Regions from separate parts of the Mycobacterium sp. NGS34 genome, predicted to be linked through region 2. Evidence: riboswitches for the same ligand, from Rfam matches in the RefSeq annotation. Region 2 holds a riboswitch; each other region holds the start of a gene.
What was found. Region 2 has a riboswitch for magnesium ahead of AC5Y7V_RS02415 (hypothetical protein). Riboswitches for the same ligand answer to the same signal wherever they lie in the genome.
Positions count from the first base shown of each region.

Region 1 (10,050 bases), on a different contig from region 2:
GCCAGGTAGGCATAGATCGCGGTGTAACCCAGCAGCGCGAGCGCCTTCCAGCCGGCGCTGGTGGCGATCGAGACCAGGCCCATCGAGATGCTCGTCCAGGAGTCGCGGGTCAGGTACGCGCCGGACGGCGGCCGCGCGGTGCCTGACTCGGCCTCGCTGCGCTGCAGCTTGCGGGCCGCGGTCCATTCGATGGTCAACAGCAACAGGAAGAACGGGATGGCGAACAGCACCGGGTCGCGTACCTGCGGGGGCAGCGCGAACCAGAACCCGGTGACAGCATTCACACCGATAGATTACGACCATCGGCCGACTCTGGTAACGGCACGTACCAAAGAGGTGTTGAGCACTTGACCGAAGTGGTGGTAATCGGCTCGGGGTTCGCCGGGTTATGGGCGGCACTCGGCGCGGCCCGGCGGTGCGACGAGCTCGCCATCCCCCCGGGCGGCGTCGACATCACCGTGGTGAGCGGCAAACCCTTCCACGACATCCGGGTGCGCAACTACGAAGCCGACCTGACGCCCTGCCGAATCCCGCTCGCCGACCTGCTCGACCCCGTCGGCGTCGCCCACGTCGCCGCCGAGGTGACCGGCATCGACACGGGCGCCCGCACGATCACCACGTCGAGCGGCGCCACGTACGGGTACGACCGGCTGGTGCTGGCGTCGGGCAGCCACGTGGTCAAGCCCGCCATCCCGGGGCTGCGGGAGTTCGGGTTCGACGTCGACACCTACGACGGCGCCGTCTCGCTGCAGCGCCACCTGCGCGAACTCGCCGGCGACTCGCCGACGCCCGCGGCGGCCACCGTCGTCGTGGTCGGTGCCGGACTGACCGGCATCGAGGCGGCCAGCGAGCTGCCAATTCGGCTGCGCGCCTTGTTTTCTCGGCGAGGAATCCCTCCTCGGGTGGTCCTGGTCGACCGCAACCCTCTGGTGGGCTCCGACATGGGGTCCTCGGCGCGTCCGGTGATCGAACGGGCCCTGTCCGACAATGGGGTCGAGATCAGAACGGGCACCGGCGTCGCCGAGGTGACCGAGCGGGGCGTGACGCTGTCCTCGGGGGAACAGCTCGAGGCGGCCACCGTGGTGTGGTGCGCCGGCATGCGGGCGAGCTCGCTGACCGAGCAACTCGCCGTGCCGCTCGACCGACTGGGCCGGGTGCAGGTCGACGACTACCTGCGGGTGGTCGGTGTGCCCGGTGTTTTCGCCGCCGGCGACGTGGCGGCAGCGCGCATGGACGACGACCACCTGTCGGTGATGTCGTGTCAACATGGGCGTCCGATGGGCCGCCACGCCGGCTACAACGTCATCAGCGACCTGTTCGACGAGCCGATGCTGGCACTTCGAATCCCTTGGTACGTCACGGTTCTCGATCTTGGCCCGGCGGGAGCCGTCTACACCGAGGGGTGGGATCGGAGGGTGGTTTCGACCGGGCCCGAGGCCAAGGCCACCAAGCAGACCATCAATGCGAGGCGGATCTACCCCCCGCTGAGCGGCAGCCGCGCCGAGCTGCTGGCCGCAGCCGCGCCGGAGCTGCAGGCGCGCCCCTGAGCGCACCGAGTCGGTCAGTCCGCCTGTGCCTTTTCCCCCGCGTACCACTGCACCGCGCGAACCCCCGGCTGCAGCGAGAGCTCCGCCACCAACCGCTCGAGCTTGGCCGGTGTGGGGCCGTCCATCAGCAGGTGCGCGGTCAGGGTGAGTTCGTCGTCGGCGGCGTGCCCGGTGTGGATGCCGCGCAGCGTGATGTCGTTGCCGCCGGCGTGCTGGACGATGTGGGCGCGGGCGTACTTTTCGGACTTCGGGCGACAGACCACCTGCACCAGGTAGGGCTGCAGGCCTTCGTCTTCCTCGGCGGCGTCTTCGCGGTCGATCAGCCGCCCGAGCGGGCGCCCGAATAGGTGGATGGCGACCACGGCGCCGGTCGCGATCGCGGTGAAGACCAGGTGGCCCGAGGCGGCCAGCACGCCCACCGCGGCCGAGCACCACAGGGTCGCGGCGGTGTTGAGGCCGCGCACATTGAAGCCGTCGCGCAGGATCACGCCCCCGCCGAGGAATCCGATCCCGGACACCACGTAGGACGCGGCCCGGGTGGGGCTGCTGTCCTCGGTGACGACGGAGTAGAGCACGAACAGCGTCGCGCCGCCGGCCACCAGCGCGTTGGTGCGCAACCCGGCCATGCGGGCCCGCCACTGCCGCTCCATCCCGATCAGGGCGCCACAGCCCACCCCGACGCCGAGCCGGAGGGCGAATTCGGCGACGCTCAACGTCGTCATGACAGCGCACCTCCCTCCCCCGTCGGACGGCGGCAGCTAAGCACGCTCAGGTAAACGGCAGGTGGACCGCACCGGATCGGGTCGCCTGGTCGTCACTGTGCCGCAACCGGCGGGTCATCCGGTGCTAGGCCTTGGAAAGTTGGTGCGGGCAATAGAATTTCGCGGAGATCATGGCGAAGTTGGATGCGTTCTCCATGTCCATGCCGGGGTTGTGGGTCTTCACGTCGTGCACCAGCTCGAGGCCCGACTCGCCGTTGTTGAGGCACGTGCACACGGCTTTGGCCGACGCGACGGCGGCGTCCGGGCTCGAGTAGCTGATGCCGACCTGGTGCAGCGCGGCCAGGAAGCCGGCATCGTCACCCTGCGGGGGCGGGGGCGGATCGGCGTGCGCGGGCACGGCCAGGCCGACCGTCATGGTCACGGCGCCCGCGAGCGTTAGTAGTCTCTTCATTCGTCTCCTTCCAATTCTGTTGCGCCCTAACCCGATTGCGCGTCGGACGGGACGACCTGTGGCCTGTCGCCCTTCCTGAGGTGCACCGCGTGGATGCCGGGCTTCTTCGCCAGCTGCTCGAGCAGGGCGTCGAGGCCTTCCTGGTCGACGTTGTGGTGCTGCACGCTTTCGGGCTGTTCGGATATTTGGGCCACCAGCCGCTTGAGGTTTTCCGGCGAGTGGGCGTCCTTGAGGTCCTTGATGGGTTTGATGCGGCCGCGCACGCCGGCGCCGCTGAGCGCGCTGGGGGCCCCGGCGCCGAAGGCGCTGCCCAGCATCCCGGCCACCGACATGGCGCTGAGCAACCCACCCTCCCCGAGCGCGGCGGCCGGGACCGCGTCCGGCCCGGCGGCCGACAGCGCGGCGGCCACCGTGCGGATGGCCGGGGTGGAGGTGGCCCAGCTCGGCGGGACGGACAGGTGGCCGACGAGAGTGCCGGCGTTGCCCATGCCCGCCGAGACCGAACTCGTCAGCCAGCCGCGCCCCCAATTCGGCGCGCCGAGCCCGGCGCCCAGGGCGTCTTTCGGGAGCGCCGCGTAGGCCGGTGGCGGCGCGAACTTGAGGAACTGCGACACGGGAAAGTTCGTCAGCAGCCCGATGTCGTTGAACTGGGTGGTGAAGCCCAGTGGGACCTTCACCGCGTTGTACAGGGCCATAAAGGTGCTGGCCCCGCTGGGCCCGAACAGGCCGTTCAGCAGGCCGTTGACGGTGGTCGTGTAGGAGGTGCTCAGGTTGGCGCCGGTTTGCAGCAGTGCCGACAACGGCCCGCCCGCCGTCGTCAGCGACGACGACAGGGACGAGACGATCGACTGCGCGCTGCCGGCTGAGGTGCCGGCGGCCTGGGTCAGCGCCGCCGCCTGGCCGGCCAACCCGCCCGCGTTGGTGATCTGCGGCGCCTCGGTGAACGGGGTGACGTCGGCCGCGGCCGCCGACGAGCCGGCGTAGGTGTCCATGGCCAGCGCGTCCTGGGCCCACATTTCGGCGTACTGGATCTCGGTCGCCGCGATCGCCGGGGTGTTCTGCCCGAAGACGTTGGTCGCCACGAGCTGCGCCAGTTGGCTGCGGTTGGCCGCGATCTCCGCCGGCGGCACGTGCGCGGAAAACGCCGTCTCATAGGCCGTTGCCGCCGCGGTGGCCTGGGTGGCGGCCTCGGCGGCCTGCGCGGCGGTGCCCTGCATCCAGGCCAGATAAGGAGTCACCGCGGCGGCCATGCTCACCGAGGACGGGCCCACCCACGCGCCGCTGGTCAGGCTGTCGATCACCGACGTATAGGAGGAAACGGTGGACTGCAGTTCGCTGGCCAGCCCCTCCCAGGCGGCGGCGGCCTGGCGCAGCGAGCCCGATCCGGGGCCCGCGTAGATCCTTCCCGAGTTGAACTCGGGCGGAAATGCTGCGTAAAACATGGTCACTCCTCGATGGCCGGGATGACGATGATGGTGGCCGCCGCGGGATCGGCAGCGACGACGCCACCGAGCGAGGCCGCGGTCGCGCCGCCGGCGCCGGCGGACTGGAAGGCCGCGGCCCCGACCGCGCGTCCGGCCAGGCTGGACAGGGCCATCTGGCTGAAGACGCCTTCCTCGCCGGCGAGCGAGGCGATCGGCGCGGCCGCCGCGTTGGCCGGCAGCACCTGGGCGAGCGTTTTGATCGCGGGGGCGGCCTCGGTCCAGCCCTGCGGCACCGACAGGCCGCTGACCAGGGCCGCCTTGCCCATGGCGCCCTGCGCGCCGACGGCCGAACTCAACATCGGCTTGACGGCGCTGGCACCCTGCGTCAGCGGCGCCAACGCCCCGGAGATGGCCTTCGGACCGGCCAGATAGGCGGCGGCCCCCTGCCCGTTCTGGCCCCAGGCGTAGGCCTGCCCGAACGACAGGAACGGGCCGCCGGGTATCGCCGTCCATCCCTGCAGGGAGTAGGGCCCGGTGAGGGTCGACATGATGGTGTTCCAGTTCGCCAGGTCGGTTCCCAGACCCGCCGGCCAGGACGACGTCGGCGGCAGGTTGACCAACTGCGGCAGGGCGAGCCCGGACAACAGGTTGGTCGACCCCGTCGTCGGCGAATTCAGCAGGCCGCTACCGAGGCTTTGCAGCGCGGTCGGGAGGGAGTTGATCAGCTGGGACAGCTGCGTGCCGATATTCAGGCCGCTCGCCCCTCCGGCCTGGGAGACCGCTGCCGCCTGCGCCGGCGCGGCCGCGGCGTTCGTAGTCTGCGGCGGCTCAGTGAACGCGGTGAGCTGCGACGCGGTCGCCGACGAGGCGGCGTAGGCGTACATGGCGGCGGCGTCCTGGGCCCACATCTCGGCGTATTGGGCTTCGGTGGCCGCGATGGCCGGGGTGTTCTGGCCCAGGAAATTGGTGGCGATCAGCGTCATCAGCAGGGCCCGGTTGGTGGCGATCACCGGCGGCGGCACCGTGGCCGCAAAGGCCGTTTCGTAGGCGCCCGCGGCGATTTTTGCCTGGCTGGCCGCCTCCTCGGCCTGCGCGCCGGTGGCGCTCATCCAGGCCACATACGGCGCCGCCGCCGCTGCCATCGCGATCGAGGAGGGCCCGGTCCACGGCCCGGTCGCGAGGCTCTCGATCGTGGCACCGTACGAGGCGGCCGTCGACTGCAGCTCCATCGCCAACTCGTCCCAGGCTGCCGCGGCTGCCAGCATCGGCCCCGACCCCGCGCCGACATACATCCGCCCGGAGTTGATCTCCGGTGGTAGCGCCCCGAAATCCAACATCTATTTCCTCCCGCTCCCCTAAGTGGCCGCCATGGTAGGCGCGGCTTTCGGCCGCGTCCGCAACCGTGCGGCAGCTCTAATGGAATCCATGGAATCCGCTGTTGAATTCACGCGTTGATTTGACGTGTATGACGGCAACAGGGTTCCACGCTCCTAGTGAAAAAGGGTCAGAGGCGGCGGCCCGCCCGATCGATCAGGCGCCGCTGCCTTATGTAGCGATCATCGTGATTGCAACGTATTCATCGTGCGTTCCTGGCGTGTAATAGTAAGGTAAACGACAGGTGTCACAGCGGGCTTGCGCCTGTGAGGATGCTGCTCATCAGCTACCACATGTCTGTGCGGAAACCATTGTCCAGTCTACTAGTAGGCAATTTTCAGCAACCATCCAGAAATGCCGCCTAATTTGTCCATGCGTAAACAGACCTTATCGCCGGGCCGCGGCGTTCCGGCGACTCGGCGATAGTCAACCTCTGCAATTAATGAAACGCGTCGTCGCTATTGAACAACGTTAAGCAATTAACATATTTGTCATGTCAGAGTGTGAAATGTCGGCGCATGCGTGGCGCGCATTTTGCCCACGGGCCCGCACGTCGACCGCAATTCTTATGCGACGCATCTAAACCGGCTCGAGCCGACGGCACCGTCGCCGCCGGCAAGTGTTGTGCCGACCTCTCCGGGCCCGTTTGCCCTCGCTTTCGCCCGGTCACGGCAGGTCAACGTCGCCGAATCGATGGTTTGTCGTCATCTGGTGCTCCCCTAAATTTCACCTAGCGTACGCATTCGTTGCTGGCCGAACGCTGATTTGCTGCTGGAAGTTTGCTGTGAGCGGCGGGGGTCGATTCGCCGTGGCCACCGCGCCGCAGCGCTGCCCGGCGGTGTGATCGCGAGGTTGCGGAAAGCTCAATCCGCGCGGGCGCGACCTGTGAGGCGGCGCCCTGCGACCGGTCCTAGCCGGCCGCCGGGGGGCGAGCGACGAAGGTGGGACGGAAGCCATACTGCGGCACTGCGCGCCCGTAGGGTTGTGCGCCCGTGGCTCCGATCGGCACCCCGGGCATGCCGGCCGCCATCGCCGGGGGCGCAACCATCGGCGTTCCACCGAGCGACGACGCGAGCGGCCCGGCCAACGGCGCGGGCGCGGTCCAACTCGGCGGCACCGACAGCGCGCCGATCGTCGGCGCGTGCCCGAGCCCGGTCGAGACGGCGCCCCCGACGGCGGGGCCCGCGACCGCCTCACCGATCGCGCCGTCGATCGCCTGGCCGGCCGCGTCGGCCGCGTCGCCGGCGGCCCCCTGGCCCAGCAGGCTCAGGAACGGGGCCAGCGTGTTGCTGGGCATGTAGAACCCGGATGAGAAGGCGGTGTTCCAGATGTTGGCGTTGGGTCCCCACTGGGCCCAAAGGTTGTCCAGCGTGGCGGATCCCGACCCCGACCCGGTCAGGAGCCCCATGACCTCCGACGCAGGAGTCTGCGACGACGCGGGCGACGCCAGCCCCTGCAGCGCGGAGGGCAGCGCGGCCATCAGCTGCGACATGGTGCCCTGCTGAGCGCCGGCCGGGGTGGCGACGGCCTGGGCCACCGCCGCCGACTGGGCGCTCGGCCCACTGGGGCTGGTGGTCCGCTGCGGCTCGCTGAACTGGCTCAACTGGGTCGCGACGGCGGACGAGGCGGCGTAGCCGTACATCGCGGCGGCGTCCTGGGCCCACATTTCGGCGTACTGGGCCTCGGTGGCCGCGATCGCCGGCGTGTTCTGACCCAGGATGTTGGTGGCGATCAGCGCCATCAGCTGGGCACGGTTGGCCGCGATCACGGCCGGGGGCACCGTCTCGGCGAACGCGGCCTCGTACGCCGCCGCGGCGCCCTCGGCCTGTACCGCGGTCTGCTCGGCCTGCTCGGCCGTCGTGCCCAACCAGGCCGCGTATGGCGCGGCGGCGGCCGCCATCGCCAGCGAGGCCGGGCCGTGCCATTCCTCACCGGTCAGAGCCGTCAGTACCGCGCCGTAAGACATTGCGGTGGAATGCAATTCGGCGGCGAGCCCATGCCAGGCCGAGGCGGCGGCCAGCATCGGGCCCGAGCCCGGCCCGGAGTACATCCGGCCGGAGTTCACCTCCGGTGGGAGGATTGCGAAGTCGAGTGCAGCGGTCATCGTCGGCCCCCTCCCCTAGCGCGCCGCGACTGGAGTGGCGTGCCTGCTGAAATATGTTGTGGCTGTGACGAATTCGTGGGCCGCATCAGCGAGCGCGGCCGGGCGTGCGAAGACAAGCGACATGGGACTACTCCTCACGGATAGAGGGTGACCCGGGCCGGCCGGCAATGATGACTGGTTTTCAGCGCAATCCACGGGCGCGATCCGCTAGGCGGACGCGTCGGTACGAGGTCTGGCGGGGTGAGCCGTTCAGACGGTCAGAAAGGGGCCGGGGCCGGATCGAATCGAAATGGTCGATCTGGAATATGGACTATCGCCGAGACTCATTTCGCTCTCACCTCCTCACGGCCTGGGCACACGGGGATTCCTTCGACTCGCACACGGGGTGAAGGTCCCGGGCTGAAACTCCCGGAGGCCGCACCCCTCTCGTCAGAGCTTTGGCACCACACGGCGTATCCGATCTGAGCCGGAAGCCACTTGGGCTCAACCCTTAAGCCGGGAGGAGCTGTCCTGACCCTGGGCGTCTTTCGACGTTCGAGGTCAGTGGCCTGTATCCGTGCAGACGCCTCACCTAGCGAGGTGCTTGCAGAGGCCATGGTGGCACCCGGGCAGCGGATCAGTCAAACCAGCTGCCACACGTTCGCAACGATTCGGCCGTCATCCCGCGGCCGGGGGGCGCGGCATCACGGTCACGCGGAAGCCGTAACGCGGGCCGTGGCCGTACCCTCCCGCGGCCGTCGCGGCGGGCATGCCCGGCATACCCGGTATCGGTCCCGGCCCCGCTCCCACGGCACCGGCGCCCGGACCGACCGCGTTGGTCCAGCCACCGCCGGCGAAGGTCGCCCCCGCGTGGTTCTCCACCTGCGCGGCGGCCGTCCAGGCCTGCGGCACGGACAATCGCCCGACCAACGCCGCCTGGTTGGTGCCGCCCGAAATCGCTGCGCTCAGGTCGCCCGCTATGCCTCCCGGGGCGGCCCCGGGCGTCAACAGCGGCAACCACCCCGGGTTCCCGGCGCCGGCGCCCATCGGTGGCAGCGCGGTGGCCCCGGGCGTCGAGGAGACCGCCACCGCATTGATATCCGACATCCCGGCCGTGACAGCCGGTTCGATGATGGCGGGACTGACGTAGCCTGCGGAGACGAATCCGTTGACGAACGACGAGTTCAAGAACGTGCCGATCGCGTTGCCGTCCGCGCCGTCCAGGAAATTCAGGATCGCGTCGAGCAGCCCCTGCCCCGGGATGGCCGCCGCGGGGTTCGCGACAGTCGACAGCGGTGACGAGAACCCTTGCAGCGCAGTCGGGATCGCGGACAACAGCTGGTCCATCGTCTGGCTGCCGGTGCCCGCCGCCGTGCCCGTGGCCTGCGTGACCGCCGAGGCCTGCGCGGCCGGCCCGGCCGGATTGGTAGTCTCCGCCGGTTGATCGAACGGCGTCAGCGTCGAGGCCGCCGCCGAACTCCCGGCATAGCCGTACATCGCCGCCGCGTCCTGGGCCCACATTTCGCCGTACAGCGCCTCGGTGGCGGCGATCGCCGGCGTGTTCTGACCCAGGAAATTGGTCGCAACCAGCGCCGCGAGCAGGGCACGGTTGGCCGCCACCTCCGCCGGGGGCACCGTCATGGCGAACGCCGCCTCGTAGGCCGCCGCAGCGGCCGCCGCCTGGGCGGACGCCTGCTGGGCGAGCGCCCCGGTGCTGGTCATCCACTGCACATAGGGCGCCGCGGCGGCGCCCATCGACGCGGAGGCCGGCCCCATCCACTCCTCGCTCGTCAGCCCCGTGATGACCGAGTCGTATGACGCCGCCGTCGAACCGAGCTCCGCACCGAGCGCGGCCCAGGCCGTCGCGGCGGCCATCATCGGCGCCGAGCCCGGCCCGGCGTACATGCGGGCGGAGTTGACTTCCGGTGGTAGTGCTCCGAAATCCATTGCCAACACCTCCCTTAACCGGCCGTCACGGTGTCGGCGGCAAGCATGGCTGCGTTGCGCGGTGATTTCCGTTGTGTTACAAAGAAATACATCGGACTACTCCTTCGAAAAAGCGGATAGTCCGACCCGGCTACGGGCAGGTAACCGCCGAGCGATGTCGGGTGTTGCCGAATCAAACGGCGGCGGCGCGCCGCGACCGGATCGGAAAGAAACGGTCGTTGTTCTCATGCGTTAACAGTCAATTCGGCCAGTGCGCCCACCTCCCGTCATCGCCCGAGGCGCTCACGGACGGGCGCCATGGTTGCCCGAATCGGGACGAGACCCGGCGAAAACCATGCGTAGGGCAAAGCCGCCTGATTTCTAGGCGTCTTGCGACGATAGACCTAAATCCCCTTCTCAAGACCCATTTCCGCGGGGAAACTGCGCTCGGCGATGAGCGTTGAGGATCATGGTGGCACCGGTGCGAACGCCCGGCAATGCGAACCGCTCACCCATTGGAAAT
Region 1 covers NZ_JCALDM010000004.1:199,939-209,988, reverse strand. The annotation lists gene AC5Y7V_RS12645 (sterol desaturase family protein) at 1-284, opposite strand, end outside; gene AC5Y7V_RS12640 (NAD(P)/FAD-dependent oxidoreductase) at 348-1,547, shown strand; gene AC5Y7V_RS12635 (MgtC/SapB family protein) at 1,562-2,269, opposite strand; gene AC5Y7V_RS12630 (DUF732 domain-containing protein) at 2,394-2,720, opposite strand; gene AC5Y7V_RS12625 (PPE family protein) at 2,747-4,162, opposite strand; gene AC5Y7V_RS12620 (PPE family protein) at 4,165-5,481, opposite strand; gene AC5Y7V_RS12615 (PPE family protein) at 6,429-7,622, opposite strand; M-box (ykoK) riboswitch at 8,037-8,208, opposite strand; gene AC5Y7V_RS12610 (PPE family protein, SVP subgroup) at 8,280-9,548, opposite strand.
Region 1: it holds a riboswitch for magnesium, as region 2 does, so the genes downstream of both, AC5Y7V_RS12615 (PPE family protein) here and AC5Y7V_RS02415 (hypothetical protein) in region 2, are expected to answer to the same signal.

Region 2 (10,050 bases):
GAAAGCGGACACCTGGCGGCGCTCAACCCGAGCAGCGCGGCGGCGGCACCGCCGGTGGTCAGCGCCGGCGCGTGATGCCCAGCAGTTGCGCGTCGAAGAACTCGTTGAGCTGCAACTGTTGCGCGGACGCGGTCAGCGCACGGGCGACCGGCGAGCCCGGCCCGGAGGAGTTCGTGGCCAGCGCGATCTCGGCCTTCAGCGCCGGGTCGACCATCTCGACCGCGCGGATATCCGTTCCGAGCGGCGACGTCCACAGCCAGGTGTGCGGGACGATGCAGGCCCAGTTGCCCGTGGCCACCTGCGCCAATAGCGAAGCGACGGAGTCCGTTTCGACCTGCGGGGTGACGGTGATGCCGTGACCGGCGAAGGCCTCGTCGATGATCTGACGGTCCCGCATGTCGGCGGTGAGCAGCGCCAGCGGCAGCTGCGCCGCCTCGGGCCACGTCAGCGTCGACGTGCCGGCGGGCAGCATGCTGGCCGTCGACAGCAGCACGTAGTGCTCCTCGTAGAGCGGCACCAGGTTCACGTCGTGGGCGTCGTCGGTGGCGGTGTGCACGATGGCGGCGTCCAGCTCGAACTCGCGCACGCGCCGGTACAGCTCGGTGGCCGCCAGCCGGGAGAGGATCTGCACCTTCACCAGCGGATGCTCCGAACAGAACGCCGAAAGCACCAGCGACGCCGTCGTGGAGGCGGTGGGCACCGTGCCCAGCCGAAGCGTTCCCGCGATGCCGGATCGCACTGCGTGCACCTCGGCCTTGAACGCGTCGTGTTCGGCGAGAATCCGTTTGGCCCACACGACCAGTCGCTCGCCCTCGGGCGTGAGGCCCTCGAAGCTGTGTCCACGGTTGATCAGCGTGACGTTGAGCTCGCGTTCGAGCTTGCCGATCGCCGCGGATAGCGCGGGTTGTGAGACGTAGCACTTCTCGGCCGCCCTGGCGAAGTGGCGCTCCTGGGCGACCGCCACGAAGTACTCCAGTTGACGGAAAAGCACCCGCGCGCTCCTTGATGTTCGGGCTAGGCCATCGGGCACCGGCCTGGCTGAGGCTAACACGGCTTTGCTGCCGCGAAAGCCGTTGTGCCGCCACCGGTTTTGCGCGGCCTCCGACGGTTCAACGCTTTTCGGGCGTGGGCGGCGTCGTGATGCGCGCCGCGGGCCGGCCCGAGTGGCGGCGGGCGGCGGATCCAGCGAACACGGCAATGTTTGCTGAAAACCGGAATGCGCCGACAACCAGTAGAATATCGTTGTGTCCGTCCAACCATCGCAAAGGGTAAGCGCCATGCGTCGAGCGGTTCGTTATCTATTCGTTATGGTAGCGATCGTCGGCATGGGCGCGTTGGGCAGCGGCGCCCGCACCGTGGCCGCCGTCCCGCTGCCCGAGCCGGTCCCCGGAGTTGCCGCCGTTTTGCCCGCTAACGGAGCCCTGGTGGGGGTTGCGCACCCGGTCGTGGTCACGTTCACCGCCCCGGTCACCGACCGCACCGCCGCCGAACGGACCATCCACGTCACGTCGCCGAGCGACATGCCCGGCCATTTCGAGTGGGTCGAGAACAACGTCGTCCAGTGGGTTCCGAACCACTACTGGCCCACCCACACGCATGTCTCGGTGGGGGTGCAGGCCCTCACAACGGGCTTCGACACCGGTGACGAGTTGCTCGGCGTCGCCAGCCTGTCCGGGCACACCTTTACCGTCAGCCGCAACGGCGAAGTGCTGCGCACGATGCCGGCATCGATGGGCAAGCCCAGCCGCCCCACCCCGATCGGCAACTTCACCGCCCTGGAAAAGGAACGCAGCGTCGTGATGGACTCGCGGACCATCGGGATCCCGCTGAGTTCACCCGAGGGCTACAAGATCACGGCGCAGTACGCGGTGCGGGTCACCTGGAGCGGCGTGTATGTGCACTCGGCGCCGTGGTCGGTCGACTCGCAGGGCCACGCCAACGTCAGTCACGGATGCATCAACCTGAGCCCGGATAACGCGGCTTGGTATTTCAACCAGGTCAACGTCGGCGATCCCATCCAGGTCGTGGCCTGACCGCCCGGCCGAAACCGGTGCGCACAAAGGCATTCCGCGCCCAGACGTTTGGAACTGCGGTAGCCCGGCCCGATTTGGGCTAGGCGGGCAAAGCGCCCTTGATGGCCGCGTCCTGCTTGCGGGCGACGTCGATCGCCAGGCCAGGATCGATGGGATCGTTGGGGGCGCTGTCGAATTCCAGGTTGACCAGCGCCTTGCCCTCGTTGAAGAGGACGACCGTGATCGCCTGGGAATTGCCCGGGGCGCTACCGGAAATCATCGCCCCGTTGGTTCCGATATCGACGGGCTGCCACGTTCCGCTGACCTTGCCCGCGTAGTTGGCCTTGGTGTTCTCGATTCCCGCCGCCGCCACCTTCGGGTCGGCGACGATCAGGATCGTGGCCCCGATCCGGCGGCTGTTGTCGGCATTGGCGAAAAGCTGCGCGACGCCCGGCGCGTTGTTCGGGTTCAGCACCGGCGGCTGCGGAGTCGTGAAGTCGCCGCCGATGTCGCCGGCCTTGATCAGCAAATTGCTGTAATCGGTCTGCTGTCCCGGGGCAGGGCTCGTGACCGCGCTCGAACCGGTCGACGACGTGGCCCCGGGCAGGGACGTGGAGGGGGACGAATGATGGTAGTCACCGCAGCCGGTGGTCGCGGCGCCGACTACCGCGGCGACCGCCCAGCCGGCGACGGTGATCCGAGCGAGCTTCATGGGGTTCCCTCCGTGTCCATCCCTGTCCCGTCCGCGGCGCCTGACGCTACTGCGAAATGCGGACGGTAACAAGGGGACGGCACACGCCTATGCTGGCCGCAGGCGGTGCCTATTCACGGGATGAGGGGGACCAGATGTCGGCTGGGGTGGCGCGAGCGGTTCGATTCGACCGCTACGGGGGCCGCGACGTGTTGTACGTGGCGGATGTGGACATGCCGTCGCCCGGCCCGGGCGAGGTGGTGGTCGAGGTTCGCGCCGCGGGGATCAATCCTGGCGAGGCGGCCATCCGAAGCGGGGCGATGCACGACATGTTCCCCGCCACCTTTCCGTCCGGCGAGGGCAGCGACCTCGCCGGAGTGGTGACCGCCGTGGGACCGGGGGTCACGGGGCTTTCCGTCGGCGACGAAGTCCTCGGCTTCAGCTTCCGCCGGTCCAGCCACGCCACGCACACCGCCGTCCCGGAAAACCAACTCATTCGCAAGCCCCACGAATTGAGTTGGGAGGTGGCGGGTTCGCTGTACGTGGTCGGGGCGACGGCCTATGCCGCCGTTCGCGCCGTCGACCCCCAACCGGGCGAAACAATCGCCGTTTCGGCGGCCGCCGGCGGAGTCGGCGGCCTCGTCGTGCAGCTATTGGCCCTGCGCAAGACGGTGGTGCTCGGCATCTCCGGCCCGGGCAACGCCGACTGGCTGCGCGCACACGGCGTCACCCCCGTCGAATACGGAGAGGGCCTGGCCGACCGGCTGCGAGAGGCCGCGCCCGACGGGATCGACGCGTTCATCGACCTGTTCGGCCCCGACTACATCCAGCTCGCATTGGATCTCGGCGTCGCGCCCGAACGGATCGAGACCATCATCTCGTTCCAGAAGGCCGGCGAGGTCGGCGCCAAAACCGAGGGCAGTGTGGACGCGTCGACGCCGGAAGTGCTTGCCGAGATGGCCGACCTGATCGCTACGGGCGCCATCGATTTCGAGGTAGCAGGAACCTACTCGCTGGACCGCGTCGCCGATGCGTTCGAGGAACTGGAAAAGCGCCACACCCGCGGCAAAATCGTTCTGCTGCCGAACGGTTCACAATGACGTGGCCGGCCCGATGACTCCGGCCTGCACGATCTTGATGATCACGAACACGACGGCCACCACCAGATAGCCGCGCAGGGTAAGCAACCCGGCCCGCCGGATCGGCGACATCGTCGGCCGGTCGAGCACGGCGAGGTTGGGGGTCTGCCAGTGTGCCCGATCCTGTCGGCGCACGGCCCGCCGTTCGGCGCGCGTGAGGAGCGGTGCGTCCTCGAGCTTCTCGACCTCATTGGGATCCAGGCCACCGCCGAGCGCCCCCGCGATGGCTTCCGCGTCCCGCAGGTCGCGATGCCGCCGGCCGGCGATGATCGAGACGGCACCGCCCAGAATGCCGAGCGCGGCGCCGGCCGCGAGTCCGGCCTCGATGGTGGCCGTGGACAGACCAGGGAAGAACGTCGTCGCCGTCAGGGCCAACGACAAAACCACCAGACACCACACGACGGTCCACGCGACGATGTTCTGCCGCACCGTGTTTACCCACGGTCCGAGCACCGCGCGGTCGTTGCAGAGCAGGACCAGGAACACCGTCGCCGAGGGCAGCAGGACACCCGCGAGGGCCTGCACGCCCTGGGTCACCAGGCCGAGGATGTGGTCCGGGCTGAACGCGACCCCGGCCGACACCGCGAGCAGCACGGCGTACCCGCCGTAAAACAGTGGGGCCTCGCTGATCTTCCAATGCAGCGAGTGCCGCTTGCCCAAGGCGTCGCCGACGGCATACGTGGTGGCCAGCCCGATCGCGTTGGCACCGATCAAAGACGCGTCCAGCAAGATGATCGCGAACAGCGCGCCCACCGTGCCGCCGAGGTGCCGGGACAAGCCCGAGGCGACCGCACCCGCGTCGGTGAAGGCACCGGCGTCGGCGGTGCCGGCCAACCCGAACGCCGTCACCGCCATCAAGGCCGTCGCGCCGGCCATCACGACGACGATGCCAATGATCAAATCGGCTCGGGCGTAAGCGATCCAGCGGGTCGTGATGCGCTTGTCGACCACGTTGGACTGCTGAAAGAACAGCTGCCACGGCGCGACCGTGGTGCCCACTATCGCGACGACGAGCAGCAGCACGGTGGAGTTGAGGCCGCCCGGGAACTGCGGCACCAGTCCCCCCGCCGTTGCGTTCAGCGTGGGGTGCGCCATCAATACCAGCGGAACGATCAGCACGTTCACCGCGATCAGCAGGAACATCAGGCCCTCCCAGCGGCGGAACGACCCCCCGGCCACCACGGCGAACAACAACACCGCGGCGGCCGGGATCGCGATCGCCTTGGGACAGCCCAAGAACCCGAGTGCCAGTGATACGCCGATGAATTCGGTGACGATGGTCAACGCGTTGAGGATCAGCAGATCACCGACGCTGAAGGCGCCCCAGAACTTGCCGAAGCGCTCGAAGATCAGCCGCGCGTGGCCGACCCGGGTGACCGCGCCCAGCCGCAGCACCATCTCCTGATTCACGTACAGCACCGGGATCAGCAGTGCCAACGTCCACAACAGACCCATGCCGTAGTTCTGCCCCGCCTGGGCGTACGTCGCGACGCCGCCGGCGTCGTTGTCGCCGACCATCACGATCAGCCCGGGGCCGGTGATGACCATCAGTGTCCGCAGCCGCCGCCAGCGGCGGCCGGTGCCCCCGCCGTCGCGGCGGATGCGGCCGAACGCGCCGACGATGTCGCCGGCGTGCGCCGAATCCAGCACGGCTTGGACCGGCGCCTCGGTGCGTGCGCCGCCCTCGAGCTCCGCGGAAATCGACGTCATCGAATCCTCGCTATCTCAACCAAGTTCGGCTCGGGTCGGCGAATCAGCGGCGGGCGCTGTCCGACGGGTGCGCGCCCAACGATGCCGAGATAACCGCAATCGGCATCCGCGAGACATAGAGGTTGGCCCGCTCCTGCGGGGTCAGCGCGCTGCGCGCGTGCAGCTTGCTGACCAGGAGGCGGCCGATGCGCAGCATCGACCGGCCGCGTCCCCGCTGAGGACCGGTAGGACGGTGTGTAACAACAAAAGCCATGATCGTCTCCTGTCGGGAGGTCCGATCGGCCCGTGGCATACGCTGGCCGCCCGCAAAGTGCTTGACGCGCAGCGTTATCGAGCACCCGAGAAATCAGGCGGCGGAGAGAATGCCGGAACCGGATCGGGACAAGACGGAATTGGGATACGGACTGTCGCCGGGACTCATCTCGCCCTCACCTCCTCACGGCCGGGACACACGCGGGTGTCGTCACAGTCACCTGAACGGGAGGAAGCGAAATGACCGGCGAAAACCGCCGGTCGCACCCCTCTCGTCGGAGCTTCGGCACTGCACGGCGTATCCGGTGGTCCCGGAAGCCACTTGGGCTCAACCCTTGGGTCCGGGAAGAGCTGTCCTGACCCGGGGCGTCTCTCGACGTTCGGGGTCAGTGGCCTATATCCGTGCAGACGCCTCACCTACCGAGGTGCTTGCCCGTCCATCTTGCACCGCGACGCAATGCGCGTCAAATTGCTTTACGCAACCATTACGTTGGTTTCTGTTAACCCAACGGGCCCATCTGCCGCCGCGACTACCCTCGAAACCATGGCTAATACTTTGCAGGCGCACAGGGTCGCGACGGTGCTCGACCGGATGTACACCGAGACGAAGAACCAGATGTCGACGTTGCGTGAAAAATTCAGCGATTTCGACCGACCGATGAGCGCGCAGGAGCGCGCCGACGCCATGAGCGAGTTCTACATCCCCGTGACGCCGGAGGCCGGTCGACTGCTCTACGCCCTGGTGCGGGCGACCCGGCCGACGACCATTGTCGAGTTCGGCATGTCCTTCGGAATCTCCGCGGTGCACCTGGCCTCGGCGGTGCGCGACAACGGCGCCGGCCGGGTGGTGACCACCGAGCTCAGCGCCACCAAGATCGCCGCGGCCAGGCAGACGTTCGCCGAGACCGGCCTGGACGACGTGATCACCATCCTCGAGGGAGACGCGCTGACCACGCTGGAAAAACTGGACAGTGCCGTCGATTTCGTCCTGCTCGACGGGTGGAAGGATCTCTACCTGCCGGTGCTCGAACTGCTCGAACCGCGCCTGTCGACCGGTGCCCTGATCGTCGCCGACAACGCCAGCGCCGCGGACATGCGGCCCTATCTCGACCGCGTGCGTGACCCGGACAACGGATACGTCAGCTTCAACTTCCTGGTCCGGGAGACCGACAGCATGGAAATCAGCTGCCGCACGGGCGATTAACGGTCATCTCAGGGATTCCTCGAGCCAGGGCGTCAGCCATTTCACCCCTTCAGGGGTGAGGTGGACGCCATCACTGCGCACCTTTATGCCGTCGACCTTGGCCGTGTAAACCCCGTCCGGGCATAACTTTTTGTTCAGGTCGAGGACCTGGACGCCGCCGCGCTGGCCAACCGTTTTGCGCAGCATGGTATTCCACAGGTTGACGCGATCGGGCTGGTCCTCCGGATACAGGCGACCGTCCGGCTTCTCGCCGCCCCGGCTGTACGGCACGGTCGCCACCACCAGACGAACACCGTTGGCGCTCAAGATGTTCAGCGCCCGCTGCAATTCGCCGTTGAGGTAGGCGTCGAAGGTCGGGTCACCGATATGGGTCCATTGCCCCTCGTTGACACGATCGACGGTCTCCCACCGGCCGATGATCAGCAGCGCCACGTCCGGCTGATCCTGGCCGAGCTGCGCCGACCACCTGATGGGCCAGCCGTCGCATTCCGGTCGCTGCTCAAGGGTTTGGCCGATGTACCGGTACGGCGTGCCGCGCACCAGGCTGCAGCCGATGACGGTGTGGTCGAGGAACGCGAACCCGGGCGTCGGCGGGAGGTAGTGCATCCAGGTCCACCCGATCGAATCGCCGAACACCGAAACGGTGAAGGGCCGGTGGGGATCGCGGGGTGCGGGCCGGCCGGCGCCGGGCGGGGACGGCGACACCGCGGCCACCGCCGAGACCCCCGGCGGCAGGCCTTCCCGCAAGCCGGGCCCGGTGCCCACCGGGATCACCAACAGCGTCACCGCGGCGGCGCTGGCCACGGTGGCCGCCGCGAGCGGCAGTAGCGGCACCCGCGCCGGCCGCCACCGCCGGATCGGTTGTTCGATCAGCCACCACGAGGCGGCGGCGACGACCACCGTGGCGCCACACCGGGCGGCGAACAGCGGCAGGCCGGACCATCCGGTGCGTTCTCCGTTGAGGGCCAGAAAGATTGGCCAGTGCCACAGGTACACGCCGTAGGAGATGGTGCCCAGCCACACCAGGGGGCGCAGGGCCAGGATGCGGGCGACGGCACCACGCTGCTCCATCGCCACCGGGGCGACCACGACGACGGATGCGACCGCGACGCCGATCAGCAGGCCGTGCCGAAACTCGCCGGCGCGGCCCGACGCGAAGTGGGTCGCCGCCGCCAGCCCCGCCAGACCGAGTAACGGCAGAACACGGGCGACCCGGCGCCCCCACCGGGTCCGGATGAGGCACCAGCCGCGGTTCATCGACGGCCAATCCCTAACCAGCAGTGCCGCCGCCGCGGCACCGGTGAGCAACGCCTCCGCGCGGGTGTCGGTGCCGAAATATATTCGGTCCCGGGTGGAGTCGGAGGCCAGGACGATGGCGAGCGCCGCGGAAGCGAGCGCGCCGGCGGTGGCGATCAGAAAGGTGGCGAACCGCACCCCGCCGACGGTGGCCCGCCTGAAGTAGCGCCTGGCCCGCGCGGCGAGCAGCAGGGTCACCCCGATCAGCAGGACCGGCCAGACGAAGTAGTACTGCTCCTCCACCCCGAGCGACCAGGTGTGCTGCAGCGGCGACGGCGGGGCGCCCTGGGTGAAATAGTCGGTCTTTTGGGCCACGAACCGCCAATTCGCGACCCAGAGGAACGCGGCGATCGCGTCGTCGCGCAACCCGGTGAGCGACTGGCTGGGCAGGAGTTCGCGGGCCGCGCCCACGGTGAGCACCATCAACACCAGGGCCGGCAGCAGCCGTCGCGCCCGCCGGATCCAAAAGCCGGTCAGCCCAATGCGACCGGTGCGCTGCAGCTCGTCCAGCAGCAGCGCGGTGATCAGGAATCCGCTGAGGACGAAGAAGACGTCGACGCCGATGAAGCCGCCGCCCACGCCGGGGATGCCGCCGTGCCCGACGAGCACCAGGGTGACCGCGATCGCGCGAAGCCCGTCCAGCGCCGGGATGCCGTTGCGCCGCTCCGGTTGATCCCAGATCGCGAGCCGGCCCACCCGGCGCACCGGGGCGACCCATCGCGGCCGCCGATCAGAACGCGCCGGTGCGGGGTGCCTCCCGCCCGGCTCAGTGTCCGCGGTTAAAGCGCCCTGGCCACTTTGTCGCCCGGCGCCAAGATTGATGCCGATACGTCGCTGCCCCTCCTCTTGATCGCAGCCAGCCTAGTTGCGAGGCAGCCCGGATACGCGGAAGACACGCGCGCTCGAAGCCGCATCAGAGGGGAAATCGGTTGCGGATCCCGTTGAAGCGTTCCCACATCAAAGCGGTGCGTTCGGCGGCGGTGACGCGCGCGGTTTCCGGGGGCAACGCCTGCGCCAGTTCGGCGTGTTTGGCGAGCCGGGTGGTCAGCGTCGCGGGCTGGCCCGCGAGCATGTGGCGGTAGGTCAGGTTCCCGCGTTCGAATCCCTGGGTGTCGATCCAGTTGTGAAAGCCCGGGTCCCGGTGGGCCAGAATCAGTCTGACTTTGCCGTCGTCGTCGACCGATGCGCGGCTCGGGGTGTAGCTGACCGGCCGGTAGAGGAAGTCCATGCTGGTGAAGTAGGCCCCCATGTTCGTGATCATCCACAAGCCCTCGTGGGCGTCGAACTCCACGATGAGGGCCTCGTCGGGGCCGAGTTCCCAGTACATGTTGGCGGCGGTCCGGCCGCGTTTGCCGTCCGCGTCGGATGCGTCGGGGCGCGGAAACCGGTTCGGATGTTCACGGTCGACGCCGCCGTGGGTGAAAGGGAACTCGGGCCAGTCGCTCATCAGCCCGGTGACGAAATCACCGGCCCAGCGCATGGCCGCAACCATGGTGGCGGGAGTGGGCAGCGGCTTCGGCGACGTCATGTCGACGCGCTCGATCCGCATCCGGGCGGGGTTCTCGTCCCAGCGGTCGAAGCCCTGGCGGATGAACAGCTTGCGCGAATCCGCGGTGGTCGGCAGCCAGTTCGGGCCGCGCTTCGGGCCGCCGATGTAGAGCTCGAAGGTGCCGTCCGGCTCGACACGGAGTTGGTGCCCGAACAGGTTGACCTCCGGCACATCGCCGAACGGCTCGTGCAGGACAC
Region 2 covers NZ_JCALDM010000001.1:487,275-497,324, reverse strand. The annotation lists gene oxc (oxalyl-CoA decarboxylase) at 1-75, shown strand, start outside; gene AC5Y7V_RS02440 (LysR family transcriptional regulator) at 59-991, opposite strand; gene AC5Y7V_RS02435 (L,D-transpeptidase) at 1,278-2,033, shown strand; gene AC5Y7V_RS02430 (hypothetical protein) at 2,113-2,724, opposite strand; gene AC5Y7V_RS02425 (NADP-dependent oxidoreductase) at 2,859-3,803, shown strand; gene AC5Y7V_RS02420 (NRAMP family divalent metal transporter) at 3,795-5,552, opposite strand; gene AC5Y7V_RS02415 (hypothetical protein) at 5,596-5,805, opposite strand; M-box (ykoK) riboswitch at 6,065-6,236, opposite strand; gene AC5Y7V_RS02410 (O-methyltransferase) at 6,349-7,008, shown strand; gene AC5Y7V_RS02405 (acyltransferase family protein) at 7,012-9,009, opposite strand; gene AC5Y7V_RS02400 (DUF1214 domain-containing protein) at 9,218-10,050, opposite strand, start outside.

Region 3 (10,050 bases), on a different contig from region 2:
TCTCCGAGCCGTCGGCGGGCTCGCCGAACTCGAAGCTGGTGGCCAGGATCTCCCCCGCGATCAGGTCGCGGTGCGTGTGCGCCCAGTCGGCGCGCTCGCCGGGCACCGACATCACCACGCTGATGCGGTCGGACACGTCCAGCCCCGTCGACTTGCGCAGCTCCTGCAGCTCGCGGATCCGGTCCTTGGCCCAACCCTCGGCCTCCAGCTCCGGGGTCACCGTGCCGTCGAGCACGACCAGACCGGAGCCGTCGGGCAGCGCCGCCGTGTAATCGGGGTCGGCGGCCACCAGCCGGGAGCTGTACTCCTCGGCCTGCAGCACAGCCGGGCCCGCCGTCAGGGTGCCATCGGGGTTGACGACGCCCTCGCCGGCCTTGACCGCCTTGATCGCGGCCTGCACGTCCTTGCCCAGCCGCGGCCCGGCCACCCGCGCGTTGACCGTCAGCTCGAACCGGCCGTATGTGTCGATCGCGTCGGTCAGTTCGACCCGCTTGACGTTGAGCTCGTCGGCGATCAGGTCCACAAACGGCTCGAGCCGCTGCGGGTCATCCACGGCCACGGTCAGTTTCGGCAACGGCAGGCGCACCCGCAGCTTCTTGGCCTTACGCAGCGACGACGCCGCCGAGCAGACTTCGCGGACCTGATCCATCGCGGCGACCAGGCCGGGATCGGCGGGCACCGCGTCCGCGTCCGGCCAATCGGTCAGGTGGACCGAGCGGCCGAAGGTCAGGCCTCGCCAGATGATCTCGGTGACCGACGGCAGCAACGGTGCGGCCAGGCGGGCGCTCACCTCCAGCACCGTGTGCAGCGTGTCGATGGCGTCGGCGTCTTCCTCCCAGAACCGCGAACGTGACCGCCGCACATACCAATTCGTCAGCGCCTCGGTGAACTGGCGCAGCTGCTCGCAGGCCCCCGAGATGTCACAGACGTCCATCGACTCGGTGAGGTCGTCGCGCAGCTCCGCCAGCTTGGCCAGGATGTAGCGGTCCAGCACGTTGGCCGAATCCGTTCGCCAATTACCGACTTTCGGCGCGTAGAGGGCCAGGAAGCTGTACGCGTTCCACAATGGCAGCAGCACCTGGCGCACGCCTTCGCGGATGCCCTGCTCGGTGACGATCAGGTTGCCCCCGCGCAAGATCGGCGAGGCCATCAGGAACCACCGCATCGCATCCGAGCCGTCGCGGTCGAACACCTCGGAAACGTCGGGGTAGTTGCGCAGCGACTTGCTCATCTTCTGCCCGTCGGAACCCAGCACAATCCCGTGCGCCACACAGGTTTTGAACGCGGGACGATCGAACAGCGCGGTGGCCAGCACGTGCAGGGTGTAGAACCAGCCGCGCGTCTGCCCGATGTATTCGACGATGAAGTCGCCCGGATAGTGGCCGTCAAACCAGTCGCGGTTCTCGAACGGGTAGTGCACCTGGGCATACGGCATCGAGCCCGAGTCGAACCACACGTCGAGCACGTCGGGGATGCGCCGCATCGTGCTGCGGCCCGTGGGGTCGTCGGGGTTGGGCCGGGTCAGCTCGTCGATGTAGGGCCGGTGCAGGTTGGTGGGCCGCACCCCGAAGTCGCGCTCCAGCTCGTCGAGGCTGCCGTACACGTCGATGCGGGGGTAGGCCGGGTCGTCGGACTTCCACACCGGAATCGGGCTGCCCCAGTAGCGGTTTCGGGAGATCGACCAGTCGCGCGCGCCCTGCAGCCACTTGCCGAACTGGCCGTCCTTGACGTGTTCGGGGTACCAGGTGATCTGCTGGTTCAGTTCCACCATGCGGTCGCGGAATTCGGTGACCGCGACGAACCACGACGACACCGCCCGATAGATCAGCGGGTTGCGGCAGCGCCAGCAGTGCGGATACGGGTGTTCGTAGGTCTCGTGGCGGACCAGCACCGCGCCGTTGGCCGCCACCGGGCCGCTGCCGTTCTTCAGGTCGCGGATGATGTTCGGGTTGGCGTCAAAAACGCGCTGCCCCTGGTAATCCGGGACCGTGGAGTCGAAGCGGCCCTTGGAGTCGACCGGGGTGGCCGGGGCGATGCCGGCCGCGTCGCAGACGGTCATGTCGTCCTCGCCGTAGGCCGGCGCCATGTGCACGATCCCGGTGCCGTCCTCGGTGGTGACGAAGTCACCGCGAAGCACCTGAAAAGCGTTGGCCGTGTCCATGAAGTAGGGGAACGGCGGAACATACCGCGTGCCCAGCAGGTCCGCGCCCCGGTACGTGCCCAGCGCCTCGGGCTCTTCGCCCAGCTCGCGGGCATACGCGGCCAGCCTCGCCCCGGCCAGCACGAAACGGCGCTCCCCCACCCGCACCTGCACGTACTCGACGTCCGGGTTGACGGCCACCGCCAGGTTCGACGGCAGGGTCCACGGCGTCGTCGTCCACACCAGCAGGAAGGCGCCGTCCAGCTCGCCGCCGACCACCTTGAAGCCCACGGTCAGAGCCGGGTCCTGGCGACTCTGGTAGACGTCGTCGTCCATCCGCAATTCGTGGTTGGACAACGGGGTTTCGTCGCGCCAGCAGTAGGGCAACACCCGATAGCCCTCGTAGGCCAGGCCCTTGTCCCACAGCTGTTTGAACGCCCAGATCACCGACTCCATGTAGCTGGGATCCAGCGTCTTGTAGTCATTGTCGAAGTCGACCCAGCGAGCCTGGCGCGTCACATACGCCCGCCACTCGTCGGTGTAGCGCAGCACCGATTCGCGGCACGCTTCGTTGAACGCGGCGATCCCCATGTCGTCGATCTGGGACTTGTCGTTGATGCCGAGCTGGCGTTCGACCTCGAGTTCCGCGGGCAGCCCGTGGGTGTCCCAGCCGAACCGGCGCTCCACCTTGTAGCCGCGCATGGTGCGATACCGCGGCACGATGTCTTTGACATAACCGGTGAGCAGGTGACCGTAGTGGGGCAGCCCGTTGGCGAACGGCGGCCCGTCGTAGAACACGTACTCCGGGGCGCCGTCGCGGCGGGCGATGCTGGCCCGGAAGGTGTCGTCGCGGGCCCAGTAGTCGAGAACCTCGCCTTCGAGCGCCGGGAAATCGGGCGCCCCGCCGGCCGGCTTCGGGTACGCCTTGACGTCCGCGTTCTCGGTCACGATCTGTGTCGTCTCCTGTGGCCTCGATACTCAGGCCGGGGACGACGACGCGCAAGGTGCGCGAGCGCCGCGGTACCACCCCGCTTGCCGCGCTCTCACGCGACCGCTCGATGAGGGCTGTGACGGGCCTACCCGTTCGGTTCTACTGGGCCTGCCGGCCGTTCTTCCGAAGGCTCCCCGGTGATCGCCGGATCGATGCCAGTGGCTCGATTCTACTCAAACCCCGCGCTCCAAGGGGCTACCTGGCCTCAGGGCAGGCCTGCGGCCGGGTAGCCCCTTGGAGCAAATAGAGCACCATCAGGCCCGGACTTCCAGCACACCCACCCGCCACAGCGCGGCGTACACGTGACGCACGCCGATGGCCAGGAAGTGGGCGGCGCCGTCCACCAGCGGATCGCTGATGACGACGGTCGTGCCCTTCTTGGGGGCGGGGGCGGGCGCGGGGGCCGGGGTCGTGTCGCGCACCACGGTCAGCTTGGGCGCGACGGTTACCACTTCGTCGTGCAGAACTGCGGTCATGATCGTCTCCTCGGAATCCAAACGAGCGGATGGAGTCAAAACAAGAGCTTTGATTGGACTGACGTGTCCCATCCCGTTGGGGTTCCGATCCGAGAACGCTTGGCCGGTAAGCCTATTAGCGTTGCGGCGACTCAGCCGAGAAGCGCCGGAGGTCGGATCGGGACGGAACACAGCCCGGACTTCGACCCGGACTATCGCTGGAACTCATGCGTCCCTCACCTCCTCGACGGTCACGACGCGCGTGCGGTTGCCCGCGCGATCCACGCGCACCAAAAGGAGTACAGGAACCGGCCAATGCCGGAGATCCGCACCCCTCTCGTCAGAGCTTTGGCACTACACGACGTGTCCGATTCCTCGGAAGCCACCTGGGCTCAACCCTTAAGCCGGGAGGAGCTGTCCTGACCCGGGGCGTCTTTGGACGTTCGGGGTCAGTGGCCTGTATTCGTGTAGACGCCTCACCTAACGAGGTGCATACGCGACCGATAATGCACGACCGCCACGACACGGTCAATGTGATCTGGTCGGTGTCGCCGAATCTTTATGCAGTCATTACGTGAACGCACAGGCGTTAACAAGCTGCGGGCGCGCTAGCCCCCGGCGCCCCGCGGGCGCAGCCCGTCCAGGACCAGCGCCACCACGAAATCGGCCACCTGAGCAGCGGTGACGTCGTCGTCGGTGCTCAGCCGCCGTTGCGCCAGCTGGCCGACCAGCGCCGCCAGCGTGTACGCCACCATGCGCGGCGGGGCGCTGACCACCTCGCCGCGCTCCTGGGCGGCGACGATGAAGCTTTCGATGTCGTCGATGAACCGCTCATAGATCCCGCCGAGATGTCTTTCGAAGCGCTCGCCCAGCGCGCACGGGTCGCGCAGGAGCAGCTTGACCGTCGCCTTGTCGGACTCGAAGAACTCCAGCGTCGCCCGCACCGCGACCCGAAGCGACTCCTCTCGCCCGACGTCGCGGGCCGGAACCCCCAGCGCCGCAACGACATGGGTGCGCAGCGCGCTCTCCTCGGCCGCCATCAACGCGTGGAACAGCTCGTCCTTGGAGTCGAAGTACCAATAGACCGAGCCGTAGGCCAGGCCGGCCCGCTTGGCGATGTCGGCGATCGTCGTCGCGTGAAACCCCTTGCGCGCGAACACTTCCTTGGCGGCCGACATGATCTGCTCGCGCCGCTGCGACTTGTCCTCGTCGCTGACCGCGCGGCGCCGGCGGGCCGCGCTGGTCACGTATCGACCAGGCCGTCGAGCCGGCCGATGGTGTCGATGAACTCCTCGACCATGTCGAGCACCACCGAGCGGGCGGGGCGGACCCGGTCGAGCGACCCGACCACCTGGCCGACGAAGTACGTCGCCAGCTCGCGCGCCTTTGACTCCGGATTGGTGGCGGCCTGGTTGATGCGCACCTGGGAGCCGGTGACCAGGGCGGTCTGCAGCGGCATGCCGAGCGGATCGGGGGTGTCCGGGCGCGCCCACTCGTCGGTCCAGGCGGTGCGCAGCATCCGCGCCGGTTTGCCGGTCATCGATCGGGAGCGCACCGTGTCCGAGGAGCTGGCCGCCAGGAACTTCTCCTTGACCACGGGAACCGTCTCGGCCTCCTCGGTGGTCAGCCACACCGAGCCGCACCAGACCCCCTCGGCCCCCAGTGCCAGGGCGGCGGCGACCTGGCGGCCGCGCGCGATCCCGCCGGCCGCCAGCACGGGCACCGGTGCCACGGCATCCACCACCTCGGGCACCAGCACCATGGTCGCCACCTCGCCGGTGTGGCCGCCCGCCTCGGTGCCCTGCGCGACGATCAGGTCGACGCCCGCGGCCGCATGCCGCCGCGCGTGCTGCGTGGTGCCGGCCAGCGCGGCCACCACGACGTCCCGGTCGTGGGCGCGCTGGACGAGGTCGGCGGGCGGCGGCCCGAGGGCGCTGGCGATCAGCCGGATGTCGTGCTCGAAGGTCACGTCGAGCAACGGCTCGTAGCCCTTGGGCGAGATGTTGAGGCCGCCGGACGACGCCCTGGGCTCCTCGGCGGGGGCCGCGACGCCGTAGCGGGACAGAATGTCCTCGACGAACGCGCGGTGCTCCTCGGGCAGCAGCTCGCGCGCCTGTTTGGCGTCGATGCCGCCCTGCTCGGCGCCGACGTACTTGGGCGGCAACAGCAGGTCGACGCCGTACGGCTTGCCGCCGGTCTGCTCCTCGATCCAGGTCAGCTCGTTGTGCAGGCGCTCGGGACTGTGCGCGACGGCGCCGAGGATGCCGAGCCCGCCCGCGTTGGTCACCGCGGCGACGACGTCGCGGCAGTGACTGAAGGCGCAGATCGGAAATTCAACGCCGAGCATCTCGGCGGCCCTGGTTCGCATCGCCCGACGCTAAGAGTTACTGACTGATAAGTCAATCGGTTAAGGCGACCGGCCGTCCGGCGGCCAGCTGGACACGCCCTCCTCCAACGGGACCTGGAGGCTGCGCAGGACCGACGAGACCATTCGCCACGCGCCGATGGCGGTGACAAGCTCGATGAGAACCACTGTGTCGCTGTGCAATTCGCGCTCGCACGCGGCCCAGCTCTCGTCGCTTACCGCGCCGTCGCGCACCACGTCGTCGGTGGCCGCCAGCACCGCGCGCTCGGCCGGCCCGAAGCCCTCATACGACCGCCAATCGCGCACGCCGAGCAGGTCGTCGGCGCTCACGCCCAGCCCCGACGCGACCCGCCAGTGCTGCGTCCACTCGTAATCGCACGCGGTGAGCCAGCCGATCCGCATGATGACCAGCTCGCGCAACCGCGGGTCCAGGCTGCCGTGCCAGAGCATGGTGGCCAGCAGGTCGTTGATGCCGCGCGCCAGCGGTGGATGGTTCAGCAGCACCTGGAAGATGCTGAGCTCCGCCATGTAGTCGGGCACCGCGGCCTCGTCGGCGGCGGCCTTGGCCACGTCAAGCGGCAGTCTGGGGACCCGGGCTCGCCCGATGGGTGGGGTCATGGTGTGAGCACTCCGTCCACTGGTGGACACCTCGCGTTCACCGGCAATGGTAGTCAGGAGCCGTCGGACCGACGGAAGCACGGACGAAAAGCCCGGAGCCCCAACACCGCAACGCCCGGCCGCCCGACGAAAACGGCGGTTCCGCCCCAAGGGGCCCCGCGCAGGCGTGTGCGAATGCCGTTGGCGCCCCGAGGGATACCGCGACGACGGCGGCGCCGGGCCGGCTCGTCCCGGTCGCGCCGCCCGGCCGTCGCCAGCGAATGAATTCAAAGCCCCGCCCGCCGTGATCGGCCCGTGATCGGTCCCCGGACGGCGCCCGCGCCGCTCCCCCGACGCCACGCGGCGCCTCGAACCGGGCACGGCAATCACGGCAAAGTATGAATCTCGACACAATTTCGGCAGGACTTAACTTGCAATCTTAAAGATTTCAGCGATTTGCCTGCGGAGTTTCGCAATAGCCCCTACCATGGCGTGATTACGCATCCTCGATGCAGCGCATCGGTGCGTCCAATTTTGGTCTCGGCCTCGGCCCCCGCGGGTCGGGCTGGTTGACGCCGCTCGCCAAGCTCGGCCCCGACAACGCCCCTCGTCGGCGCCGGTCCGGCCTGGTAAACGCCGGAGACCTTGTCGGACAGCGCCTCTGGCGGCGACGCCGGTGCGACGCAATGGGCGAATACCGTCCAAAAAGTATGCGTCTGGCCGGTTCCCCAAGCCCGGTGTCGACCGCCCCTGGCCTGCTCATTGTTAAATTTTTGTACGTTCGCACGATTTTTCCACGCGTGAGAAGCGGAGCCGCTACGCTTCGGATCGCGCCATGTTCTTACGGGTGGGCTTCGATCCGGGGGTCGGTGGGTTTTTTGCGCGTTACGACGGAGTTGCCAGCTCGCGCAAAAAAATTCGACGAGATTTCTCGAAGCCCAGATAAGAGCGAGCAGCAGTGATAGGAACTTGTGGATAGGCAAGGAGAGGTGAAGGACAGTGGATAAGGCAGGCGTGACTCCGGTTGCCGTCATCGGGATGGCATGCCGGCTGCCAGGGGGAATCAACTCACCTGACCTCTTTTGGGAAGCGTTGCTCCGCGGCGACGACCTTGTCAAGGAAATTCCCGCCGAACGCTGGGACGTCGACTACTACTACGACCCCGAGCCGGGCGTGCCGGGCCGGTCCGTCTGCAAGTGGGGCTCGTTCCTGGACAACGTCGGCGACTTCGACCCCGAGTTCTTCGGCATCACCGAAAAAGAAGCCACCGCGATGGATCCCCAGCACCGGTTGCTGATGGAAACCGCGTGGGAGGCCATGGAACATGCCGGCCTCACCAAAGACACCATGGCCGAGGAAACGGGCGTTTTCGTCGGATTGAACTACGGCGACTACCAATTCGTGCACGCCGCCACCGACGCCTTCGACGGACCGTACGGAAACCCCGGCACCATCTCCTGCATGGCCTCCGGGCGGATCGCCTACGCGCTCGGCCTGCACGGTCCCGCGGTCACGATCGACACCGCGTGCTCTTCCGGCCTGTTCGCGATCCACCAGGCCTGCCGCAGCCTCAACGACGGCGAGAGCAACCTCGCGTTCGCCGGTGGCGTCAACGTGATGATGGAGCCGCGCAGGTCCGCGTCCGCCTCGGCAGGAGGCATGCTGTCGGGCACCGGGCACTGCTACGCGTTCGACGTCAAGGCCGACGGCTTCGTCTCCGGCGAGGGCTGCGTGGTGCTGCTGCTCAAGCGGCTGACCGACGCGCAGCGCGACGGCGACCGGATCCTCGGTGTGATCCGCGCCACGGCCGCCAACCAGGACGGCCACACCATGAACATCGCGATGCCGTCCGGCGAGGCGCAGGCCGCGGTCTACCGCGCGGCGCTCGCGGCGGCCGGCGTCGACGCCGGCACCGTCGGCATGGTCGAGGCGCACGGCACGGGCACTTCCGTCGGCGACCCGATCGAATACGGCAGCCTGGCCGAGGTATACGGCATCGGCAACCCCTGCGTGCTCGGCGCCTCGAAGACGAACTTCGGGCACACCCAGGCGGCCGCCGGTGCGCTGGGGATGATGAAGGCGGTTCTCTCCGTCCAGCACGGTGTGGTCCCCAAGAACCTGCACTTCGAGAGCCTGCCCGACGAAATGGCCCGGATTGACACCGGATTGTTTGTGCCGCAAGAGATTACGCCGTGGCCGCTGAGCGGCGACCAGCCGCGGCGCGCGGCGGTGTCGGCGTACGGGATCTCCGGCACCAACGTGCACGCCATTGTCGAGGAGGCTCCCGAGCCCATTTCGCGCAACGGCGCGGCGACCCGCCCGGGCCGCGACGGCACCCTGCTGTTCCCGCTGTCGGCCACCTCGGACGACAGTCTGCGCGAAACCGCCGCCCGGCTGGCGGACTGGGTCGAGGCCCACGTCACCGAGGTGGCGGCGCCGGACCTGGCCTACACGCTCGCCCGCAAGCGCGGGCACCGCTCGGTGCGCACCACCGTGCTGGCCAGCGACACCCCGGAGCTGCTGGCGGCCCTGCGTGACGTCGCCAACGGTGACGCCCTGTTCCAGGAGGTCGTCGGCCAGGAGGAGCGCGGCCCGGTGTGGGTGTTCTCCGGCCAGGGTTCGCAGTGGGCCACCATGGGCACCGACCTGCTGGCCAACGAGCCCGCGTTCGCGGCGGCCATCGCCGAGATCGAGCCGCTGATCGCCCACGAGTCCGGGTTCTCCGTGACCGAGGCGCTGACCGCCCCCGAGAAGGTCACCGGCATCGACCGGGTGCAGCCGACGATCTTCGCGATGCAGGTCGCGCTGGCGGCCACGATGAAGTCCTACGGGGTCACCCCCGGCGCGGTGATCGGCCACTCGATGGGCGAGTCCGCGGCGGCCGTGGTCGCCGGGGCGCTGTCGCTCGAGGACGGGGTGCGGGTCATCTGCCGCCGGTCGCGGCTGATGACCAAGATCGCCGGCTCCGGCGCGATGGCGTCCGTGGAACTGCCTGCCCAGCAAGTGCTTTCGGAGCTGATGGCCCGCGGCGTCAACGACGCCGTGGTGGCCGTCGTCGCCTCGCCGCAGTCCACCGTCATCGGCGGCGCGACCGAGACGGTCCGCGAGCTGGTGGCGGTGTGGGAGCAGCGCGAGGTTATGGCCCGCGAGGTGGCCGTCGACGTGGCGTCGCATTCGCCGCAGGTCGACCCGATCCTCGACGAGCTCTACGACGTGCTGGCCGAGATCGAGCCGCTGACCCCGGAGGTCCCGTACTACTCGGCCACCTCGTTCGACCCGCGCGAGGAGCCCTACTGCGACGCCAACTACTGGGTCGACAACCTGCGCCACACGGTTCGGTTCTCGGCCGCGGTGCAGGCCGCCCTGGAAGACGGCTACCGCGTCTTCGGCGAGCTGTCGCCCCACCCGCTGCTGACCCACGCGGTCGACCAGACCGCCCGCAGCCTGGACATGACGGTGGCCGCGCTCGCCGCGATGCGGCGCGACCAGCCGCTGCCCCACG
Region 3 covers NZ_JCALDM010000010.1:26,839-36,888, reverse strand. The annotation lists gene ileS (isoleucine--tRNA ligase) at 1-3,088, opposite strand, end outside; gene AC5Y7V_RS22510 (Rv1535 family protein) at 3,386-3,607, opposite strand; M-box (ykoK) riboswitch at 3,912-4,081, opposite strand; gene AC5Y7V_RS22505 (TetR/AcrR family transcriptional regulator) at 4,195-4,833, opposite strand; gene AC5Y7V_RS22500 (NAD(P)H-dependent flavin oxidoreductase) at 4,830-5,954, opposite strand; gene AC5Y7V_RS22495 (carboxymuconolactone decarboxylase family protein) at 5,994-6,557, opposite strand; gene pks2 (sulfolipid-1 biosynthesis phthioceranic/hydroxyphthioceranic acid synthase) at 7,548-10,050, shown strand, end outside.
Region 3: it holds a riboswitch for magnesium, as region 2 does, so the genes downstream of both, AC5Y7V_RS22510 (Rv1535 family protein) here and AC5Y7V_RS02415 (hypothetical protein) in region 2, are expected to answer to the same signal.